3 linked regions of the Quadrisphaera setariae genome follow. The protein of the gene in region 2 interacts with the protein of the main gene of each other region in a pairwise test. Links are inferred from orthologs where the notes say so. Each region holds a gene or a part of one and is shown on either strand. Other genes may lie near its edges.

What was found.
Region 1: the proteins of rpe (region 2) and dnaN interact in binary tests that used the Escherichia coli proteins (3 or more experiments, as listed by UniProt). The link is inferred for Quadrisphaera setariae from one-to-one orthologs.
Region 3: the proteins of rpe (region 2) and eno interact in binary tests that used the Escherichia coli proteins (3 or more experiments, as listed by UniProt). The link is inferred for Quadrisphaera setariae from one-to-one orthologs.

What each region holds. Positions count from the first base shown.
Region 1 is NZ_VKAC01000006.1:55,342-58,445, forward strand. The notes cover bases 139-3,092. They hold dnaN (DNA polymerase III subunit beta), read right to left. Parts: upstream 2,216-3,092; coding sequence 1,061-2,215; downstream 139-1,060. Other genes in these bases: gnd (phosphogluconate dehydrogenase (NAD(+)-dependent, decarboxylating)), read right to left, coding at 139-986; dnaA (chromosomal replication initiator protein DnaA), read right to left, coding at 2,702-3,092. Also shown: more of gnd, read right to left, coding at 1-138; more of dnaA, read right to left, coding at 3,093-3,104. UniProt on the Escherichia coli protein: Confers DNA tethering and processivity to DNA polymerases and other proteins. Acts as a clamp, forming a ring around DNA (a reaction catalyzed by the clamp-loading complex) which diffuses in an ATP-independent manner freely and bidirectionally along dsDNA.
Region 2 is NZ_VKAC01000002.1:208,852-211,721, reverse strand. What follows is about bases 17-2,736. They hold rpe (ribulose-phosphate 3-epimerase), read right to left. Parts: upstream 1,844-2,736; coding sequence 1,190-1,843; downstream 17-1,189. Other genes in these bases: FMM08_RS04230 (RsmB/NOP family class I SAM-dependent RNA methyltransferase), read right to left, coding at 2,194-2,736; FMM08_RS04235 (hypothetical protein), read right to left, coding at 1,887-2,123; FMM08_RS04245 (flotillin family protein), read right to left, coding at 17-1,086. Outside these bases: more of FMM08_RS04245, read right to left, coding at 1-16; more of FMM08_RS04230, read right to left, coding at 2,737-2,870. UniProt on the Escherichia coli protein: Catalyzes the reversible epimerization of D-ribulose 5-phosphate to D-xylulose 5-phosphate.
Region 3 is NZ_VKAC01000005.1:229,584-232,538, reverse strand. Bases 31-2,835 are described here. They hold eno (phosphopyruvate hydratase), read right to left. Parts: upstream 2,170-2,835; coding sequence 892-2,169; downstream 31-891. Other genes in these bases: FMM08_RS09975 (sugar transferase), read right to left, coding at 2,824-2,835; FMM08_RS09980 (phosphomannose isomerase type II C-terminal cupin domain), read left to right, coding at 2,346-2,738; FMM08_RS09990 (FtsB family cell division protein), read right to left, coding at 116-751; FMM08_RS10000 (DUF501 domain-containing protein), read right to left, coding at 31-119. Also shown: more of FMM08_RS10000, read right to left, coding at 1-30; more of FMM08_RS09975, read right to left, coding at 2,836-2,955. UniProt on the Escherichia coli protein: Catalyzes the reversible conversion of 2-phosphoglycerate (2-PG) into phosphoenolpyruvate (PEP). It is essential for the degradation of carbohydrates via glycolysis.

The sequences.
Region 1 (3,104 bases), on a different replicon or contig from region 2:
GAGCCCGAGCCGGAGCTCGGTCCCGCCTCGGCGGCGCTGGCCTCCTGGGCGCCCTGCTCGGGCTGGCCGCCGCTGCGCTGGTCAGCGGTGGCGTCGTCCCCGCCGAGCGACTCGACCGCGTGCCCGCCGAACTGGTTGCGCAGCGCGGCGACCATCTTCATGGCCGGGGAGTCGTCCTGGCGGGAGGCGAAGCGCGCGAAGAGCGCCGCGGTGATCGCGGGCATCGGCACCGACTCGTTGATGGCTTCCTCCACCGTCCAGCGGCCCTCGCCGGAGTCGTTCACGTAGCCGCGGATGCTGCCGAGGCTGGTGCCCTCGGCCTCCAGGGCGCGCACCAGCAGGTCGAGCAGCCAGGAGCGCACCACGGTGCCGCGCGTCCACGCCTTGAAGGACCCCGTCACGTCGGTGACGATGTCCTTGGCCGTGAGCAGCTCGAAGCCCTCGGCGTAGGCCTGCATGAGGCCGTACTCGATGCCGTTGTGGACCATCTTCGCGTAGTGGCCCGCGCCCACGGCGCCGGCGTGGACGAACCCCTCCTCGCGCGGCCCCTCGGGGCGCAGCGCGTCGAAGACGGGCAGGAGGCGCTCGACCAGGGCGGCGTCGCCACCGCACATGAGGCCGTAGCCGTTCTCGAGGCCCCAGATCCCGCCGGAGACGCCGCAGTCCACGAAGCCGATGCCGCGCTCGGCGAGCGACTCCGCGTGGGCGGCGTCGTCGGTGTACTTCGAGTTGCCGCCGTCGATGACGACGTCGCCCTCGGACAGCAGGCCCTTGAGCTGGTCGATGACGCTGTGGGTGACCTTGCCGGCCGGGACCATCACCCAGACCGCGCGGGGCGCGGGCAGGGCGGCGACGAGGGCCTCGAGGCTCTCGACGTCGCTCAGGTCGGGGTTGTTGTCGAAGCCGGTGACCTCGACGCCGCCGCGGCGCAGCCGCGTGCGCATGTTGCCGCCCATCTTGCCGAGACCGACGAGACCGATGTGCACGGGAGACCTCCGGGGAAGGGGTGGTGGTGCTGGTGGACCGTTCCCCGTTCCATCGAACGGGTGACGCTCCGGCTTTAGCCGGCCATCCGCACGGGCATCAGCAGGTAGCGGTAGTGGTCGCTCGGCTCGCCGTCCTCGTCGGTCTGACCGGTGAGCACGGCGGGCTTCGTGGGAAGCGTGAAGGACAGGCGCACGAACGGCATGTTGAGCGCGCCGAGGCCGTCCAGGAGGAACTGCGGGTTGAACGCGATGGAGACGTCGTCGCCGTGCAGCTGCGCGGGGATCGCCTCGGACGCCTGGGCGTCCTCGCCGTCGCCGGCCTCCAGCACCACCTGGCCCTGGGTGAAGGACAGGCGCACCGGGCGGCTGCGCTCGGCGACGAGGGCGACGCGGCGGACCGCCTCGACCAGCGCCGGGACGGAGACCACCGCGGAGATCGGGGACTCGGCGGGGAACAGCGAGCGCACCTTGGGGTAGTCGCCGTCGACCAGGAGCGACGTGGTGCGCCGGCCACCGGCCTCGAAGCCGACCAGGCCCGAGGTGCCGCGTCCGCGCCCCTCGCCACCTGCGGCCTCGGACGACAGCGCCAGCACGACCTCACCGCTGCCCATGGCCCGGGCGACCTCGGAGAGGGTCCGGGCCCGCACGAGGGCCGCGGACGACGCGCCGGGCTGCCCGGCGGACCACGGCAGCGTGCGGACCGCGAGCCGGTAGCGGTCGGTGGCGAGCAGGGTCAGCTCGTCGTCCTCGATCTCTACGCGCACGCCCGTCAGCACGGGGAGCGTCTCGTCGCGGCTGGCCGCGACGACCACCTGGGCGACGGCGGACGCGAAGACGTCGCCGGCCACGCTGCCGAGGACGTCGGGCATGGCCGGCAGGGCCGGGTAGTCCTCCACCGGCATCGTCAGCAGCGTGAAGCGGCTCGAGCCGCAGGTCACGATGACGCGGGGCCCCTGCAGGGACACCTGCACCGGCTGCGCCGGCAGGGAGCGGGCGATGTCGGCCAGGAGGCGGCCCGAGACGAGCACGCGTCCGGACTCGTGCACCTCGGCCGGGACCTCCACGTGCGCGGAGACCTCGTAGTCGAAGCTCGACAGCTTCAGGACGCCCGGCTCCGCCGCCTCGAGGAGGACCCCCGACAGCACCGGGACCGGCGGCCGGGCCGGAAGCGTCCGCGCCGTCCACCCGACGGCGTCGGCCAGGACGTCGCGCTCGACCCCGAACCTCACGGGTCCACCTCCATGCGTGCGTGCTGCGTGCCCCGGGAGGGCCCCGACGGGCGAGGGTATCGGTGTGCGGGCCCTGACCCGGTCAGCCACCCACAGGCCCCCCGTGCCGCGGCTCGGGCGGTCCGGCGCAGATGAAGGCGGCGCGATCGAATCCGCTAGATGAATGGTTCCGTAGTAGTCATAGGGCCTGTGGATACTGTGGAAAACCCCCGTCATCGCAGGTGGGAGGTTGTGCACACCTGTGGACAGAGCTGTGGATGACGTGGGGAAAAACTACGGGTGCCTGTGGACGGCCAGATGTTGTCCACATCCCGTCCACAGATCGACCCCCGTTTGTCCACACGTCGTCCACAGGAATCCGACGGTTCTCCACAGGGCCTGTGGACACAGTCGTCCACAGGCCCTGTGGACGGCTGTGGATCGTCCTCACCTGTGGACACACCCTGTGGACAACTTGCGTCGTCGCAGGTCAGGAGGTTGCGAGCTTCAGGCTCGGTGCTGGAGCTTGATGCGGTTGGTCAGCTCCGTGACCTCGTTGTAGGTCTGCCGGCGCTCCGTGAGCTGCTCGCGCACCTTGCGGTTCGCGTGCATCACGGTGGTGTGGTCCCGACCGCCGAAGGCCTGTCCGATCTTGGGCAGGCTCAGCTCGGTGAGCTCCCGGCAGAGGTACATCGCCACCTGGCGCGCGTTCACCACCGACCGCGAGCGGGCGGGCCCGCACAGGTCCTCGATGGTCAGCTTGTAGTAGTCGGCCGTCTGCGCCATCACCGTCGCCAGGGAGATCTGCGCGGTCTCCCCGGTGAGGAGGTCCTTCAGGACCACCTCGGCGAGCGCCAGGTCGACGTCGGCGCGGTTGAGGTTGGCGAAGGCCGTGACGCGGATGAGGGCC
Region 2 (2,870 bases):
GGCGAAGGTGGTGGCGCGCTCGGCGTTGGCGGCGGTGGCCAGGCGGGTGCGCTCGGCCTCGGCCTGCGCCTCGGCGATCGAGGTGGCCTTGGCACCCTCGGCCTGGTAGATCTCGGCGTTGCGGCGGCCCTGAGCCTCCTGCTCGGCCTGGTAGCGGGCGGCGTCGGCGGGCTTGCGGACCTGGGTGTCGAGCTGGCGCTCGGTCAGGGCCGCCTGCCGCTCGGCCACGCGCTCCTGGCTGGTGAGCACCTCCTGGTCGCGCTCGGCCTTGGCCAGGGAGCCGGCGGCCTCGGCGTCGGCGGCGGCGCGGTCGGTGTCGGCCTTGAAGGCGGAGCGGCGCAGGTCGAGGTCGCGCTGGCTCTCGGCGATGGCCTCGTCGGCCTTGGCCTGCGCCTGGCTGGCCTCCCGGCGGGCGGCGGCCTCGGCGATGGCGGCGTTGCGGGCCGCGGCTGCGGCCTCGGGGCGTCCGAGGTCGCGCAGGTAGTTGGTGTCGTCGGAGACGTCCTGGATCTGGAAGGTGTCGAGGACCAGGCCCTGGTTGCTCAGCGAGGAGATGGACTCCTCGGCCACCTGCGCGGCGAACGCGGCGCGGTCGCGGATGATCTCGTCGACGGTGAGCGTGCCGACGATGGAGCGCAGGGAGCCCGCGAGGACCTCCTGCGTGAACGACTCGATCTCGTCCTGCTGGTGCAGGAAGCGCTGCGCGGCGGCGCGCACGTTGTCCTCGGAGCCGCCCACCTTGACGATGGCGACCGCGTCGAGGTTGAGGCGGATGCCCTGCTTCGACACCGCTCCGCCGATCTTCACGGAGATGCGGCGGCTGCTCAGCGACAGCACGTGGACGCGCTCGACGAGCGGCTTGACGAAGACGCCGCCACCCATGACCACGCGCTGGCCCGAGAGGTCGGTGGAGACCTGACCCGTCTCGGGGTTCGTCACCGCCTTGCCCTTGCGGCCGGTGACGATGAACGCCTCCGACGGGCTGGCGATCTTGTAGCGCCGGGCGATGGAGAAGACCACCACCAGCACGACCAGGACGACCAGGCCGATGATGACGGCGGGCACGAGCACCGATGTCGGGTCCACGGCTCGACCCTAGGGGGACACCGCCGGGCGACGGGTCATCCCAGGGGTGGGTTCACCCGCCCGCGACCCGCCCTGGCGCCAGCCGCCCGCCAGCACGCTGCGCTCACCCGCCGGCGAGTCCGCGCAGCTGCGCGATGGCGGCGGCCGGGTCGTCGGCGCCGTAGACCGCCGAGCCGGCCACGAAGACGTCGGCCCCGGCCTCGGCGCAGCGCTCGACGGTCTCGGCGGAGACGCCGCCGTCCACCTGGAGGCGCACCTCCAGGCCGTGCTCGTCCACGGCGGAGCGCAGGCGTCGCAGCTTGGGCAGGCACCCGTCGAGGAAGCTCTGGCCGCCGAAGCCGGGCTCGACGGTCATGACGAGCACCATGTCGAACTCGCCCAGCCAGTCGAGGAACGGCTCGGCCGGGGTCGCCGGGCTCAGGGCCAGTCCCGCACGGGCGCCGCGCTCGCGCAGCTCGCGGGCCAGGCGCACGGGAGCGGCGGCGGCCTCGGCGTGGAAGGTGACCGAGTGGGCGCCGGCCTCGGCGTAGGAGGGGGCCCACCGGTCGGGGTCAGCGATCATGAGGTGGCAGTCGAGCGGGACCGGGCTGACCTGCGCCAGGCGCTGCACCACGGGCAGGCCGAGGGTGAGGTTGGGCACGAAGTGGGCGTCCATGACGTCCACGTGGGCCCAGTCGGCGGTGGCGATGCGCCCCAGCTCGGCCTCGAGGTTGGCGAAGTCGGCGGACAGGATGCTCGGGGCGATGGTCACGGCCACGGTCGCAACCTACCCAGGCCGCCGGTGGACGGCTCAGGGCGTCTCAGCGGCGGCGCTCCCCGCGGACGTACGCGAGGTACACCGCCACCACCACGGCGACGAAGAAGACCGGGCTCCCCCACGAGGCGAGACCACGAGCGACGTCGCCCTGCACCAGTCCCACCACCACACCGACGACGACGGCGAGGACCACGCCCAGCCCGATCGTCACGAGCGCGCTGCGGAACGCCCTCCCGGTGCCGCTGCGGCCTCGCCCGCCCCTGCCCGTGCCAGCTGCCACGCCCCGACCGTAGAGGGACCGCGCCTCCGGCGCCTCCTCCTGCCCTGGCCGGGTGGCGGCGCCCCGGTCGTCAGCGGGGTCGGCGCAGGAGGCTGACGCTCATGGCGTCCGTGCCGTGCAGGTGCGGCCACAGCTGGGCACGGTTCGACCCGGCTCCCGTGCCGGCGTCCACACCGGCCAGCTCGCGCAGCACCGCGGGGGCGTCCAGCACCTCCAGCTGCTCGCCGTCCTTGGCCCAGCGGCGCACGACGTCGTCGAGCACCGCCTGCGTCTCCGCGGGGTGCGGGCTGCACGTCACGTAGGCGACCACCCCGCCCGGACGCACCGCCTCCAGCGCGGAGGACAGCAGCTCGCGCTGCAGCGGCGCCAGGGCCGACACGTCGGCGGGGGTGCGCCGCCAGCGAGCCTCCGGACGGCGGCGCAGCGCCCCCAGCCCGGTGCACGGGGCGTCGACGAGCACCCTGTCGAACTCCCCCGGCCGCTCAGCCCCGACGGTGCGACCGTCGCCGGCCACCACCTCCACGACGCTGCGGCCCTCCGACGACGAGGACGACGCGACGACACCGGCCAGCGCCTGCTCCACGAGCTGCGCCCGGTGCGGCGCCACCTCCACGGCCAGCAGGTGGGCGCCCCGCTGCGCGGCGCTCGCAGCGAGGAGGGCGGCCTTGCCTCCGGGGCCCGCGCACAGGTCCGCCCAGCGCTCGTCACGGCCCGGCCTGCCGCTGGGACCGGCCAGCGGAGCGGCCA
Region 3 (2,955 bases), on a different replicon or contig from region 2:
CTGGCGGCGCCGCGCGGGGGCCTGCCCAGCTGGCGGCGCACCGCCTCGCGGTCCTCCGGGGACAGGGCCGGCCCGAGGTCGCCGTCGTCCGCCTGCGCGGGGGGCTCCGGCTCGCTCACGGCGCCACCGGAGTGGCCGAGGGCACGGCAGCCGGCGCGGCGGCGGTGGGCGAGGAGATGTCCGCCGGCGTCACCGTCGGCGTGGGCGTCGCGGCGCCCCCGCCCAGCCCCAGGCCGGAGCGCACCCGGTCGAGCAGCGAGCTGGGGGCGGGCGTGGCCGTGGCGGTCGGCGAGGCGGCGCCGGGGCCCGGCGTCGCGGAGGCGGGCGCGCCGAGCACGGTGTACCCCGTCTCCCCCGGGACCACGTAGCCGAACCGGGCGCGCGCCTGCGCGGCGGCGTAGGCCGGGTCGTCCCAGCGGGCCGACTCGGCCTGCAGCTGGGCGACCCGCTGCTCGCGGGCGGTGATGTCGTCCTGGAGGGCGCTCAGCTCGGAGCGCTGCTCGACGTAGGCGCGGACCGGGCCCAGCAGCGACGCCGCGGCCACCAGCCCCACCGCGAGGAGCGCGGCGCCGCGGGCCGTGAGGCGCCTGCCGCGACCGCCGGCGTCCGGGTCGGTGGTGCGCGGTCGGGCCGCGGGTGCGGGGCGGCTGCTCACCGGCTCGCCGGGGGCACGACCGGGGCGACGGCGCAGCCGGACCCCGGGGCGGGCACCGGCGGCCGCGCTCCGGGACGAGGGTCTCGCGGGGGCCACGCGCCCCAGTCTCTCAGCCGTGCGGGCGTGCCCGCGGCAGGTCGTGCCCTCCGCGGGGCACGACCCGCCGCACGGGGGCTGGCACGGCCGAGGCCCCCGGGTGCGCGGTGCGCGCCCGGGGGCCTCGGTGCGGTGCTGCCTCAGGCGCTGAAGCGCGGGAAGGCCGCGCGCCCGGCGTAGCGGGCGGCGTCGTCCAGCTCCTCCTCGATGCGGAGGAGCTGGTTGTACTTGGCCACGCGCTCGGAACGGGCCGGGGCACCGGTCTTGATCTGGCCGCAGTCGGTGGCGACGGCCAGGTCGGCGATGGTGGTGTCCTCGGTCTCGCCGGAGCGGTGGCTCATCATGCAGCGGTACCCGTTGCGGTGGGCCAGGGCGACCGCGTCGAGGGTCTCGGTGAGGGTGCCGATCTGGTTGACCTTCACCAGCAGCGCGTTGGCGGCGCCGCTCTCGATGCCGCGCTGCAGGCGGGCCGGGTTGGTGACGAAGAGGTCGTCGCCGACCAGCTGCACGCGGGAGCCCAGCGCGGAGGTGATGGCGGTCCACCCCTCCCAGTCGGACTCGTCCAGCGGGTCCTCGATGCTGACGAGCGGGTAGTCCTCCACGAGCTTCGCGTAGAACTCGATCATCTGCTCGCTGGTGCGGCCCTGCTTCTCGAAGGTGTACGTGCCGCCCTCGTGGAACTCGGTGGCCGCGACGTCCAGCGCGAGCGCCACGTCGGTGCCCAGCGTGAGACCGGTCGCCTCGACGGCCTGCGCGATGAGGTCGAGCGCGGCCGCGGTGCCCGGGAGGTCGGGGGCGAAGCCGCCCTCGTCACCCAGGCCGGTGGGCAGGCCCTGCTTCTTCAGCACGGACTTCAGGGAGGCGTAGACCTCCGCGCCCTGGCGCAGCGCCTCGCGGAACGTCGGGGCACCGATCGGGGCGATCATGAACTCCTGCACGTCCACGCCCGTGGTGGCGTGGGCGCCGCCGTTGATGATGTTCATCATCGGCACGGGCAGGGTGTGGGCGTTGGGGCCGCCGACGTAGCGGAACAGCGGCAGCGAGGCCGACTCGGCGGCCGCGCGCGCCACGGCCAGCGAGACGCCGAGGATGGCGTTCGCGCCGAGTGCGCCCTTGTTGTCGGTGCCGTCCAGGTCGATCATCGCCTGGTCGAGCAGGCGCTGCTCGGACGCCTCGAACCCGACGACCTCCGGGCCGATGGTGTCGAGGACGGCGGAGACCGCGCCCTCGACGCCCTTGCCGCCGTAGCGGCTGCCGCCGTCGCGCTTCTCGACGGCCTCGAACGCGCCGGTGGAGGCGCCTGAGGGCACCGCCGCACGGCCGATGGTGCCGTCGTCGAGGGCGACCTCGACCTCGACGGTGGGGTTGCCTCGCGAGTCGAGGATCTCGCGGGCGCCGACGGCCTCGATGCTGGCCACGGGCGTGCCTCCTGAAAGGGGTGGGACGTGCTGCGCTCAGCGCACCGGTCGTCCCGACCCTAGCCGGAACGGGCGCCCCCCGATCGGGGCGGATCCGCTGCACGGGGTTCATCGGGTCCGCCCGACCCTGCACACTTCTGTGCAGGCTCGTCCCCGACCGCCCACCAGGAGGCCACATGAGCACGCCCACCGCCGAGTCCCTCGAGGCGGAGCGCCGCAGCGCCGTCTTCGTCGCCGAGCGCCCCTGGGGCCAGTTCCAGCAGTTCGTGCTCAACCAGGTCTGCACCGTCAAGGTCATCACCGTCGAGCCCGGCCACCGCCTCTCCCTGCAGAAGCACGGCGAGCGCGACGAGATGTGGCAGGTCCTCGACGTCCCCCTGGACGTCCAGGTCGGCGAGAAGTCCTGGACCGCCCAGGTCGGGGAGATCGTCTACACCCCCAAGGGCAGCCTGCACCGCCTGGGCAACTCCGGCACCCGCACCGGACGCATCCTCGAGATCGCCTTCGGCGACTTCGACGAGGCCGACATCGAGCGCCTCCACGACGACTACGCCCGTCCCGAGGCCTGAGAGCCCCTCAGACGCACGCACAGCGCCCCGCCACCCTCCGGAGGGTGGCGGGGCGCTGTGCGTCGCCGCAGGCGGGGCAGCGGCCTCAGGAGCCCGGGTGGCGGAAGAGCGCACCGACCGTGCGCAGCAGGATCTTCGCGTCCAGCCACAGGGACCAGTTCTCGATGTAGTGGTTGTCGAGCATGATCCGCTCGGAGATCGACGTGTCGCCGCGCAG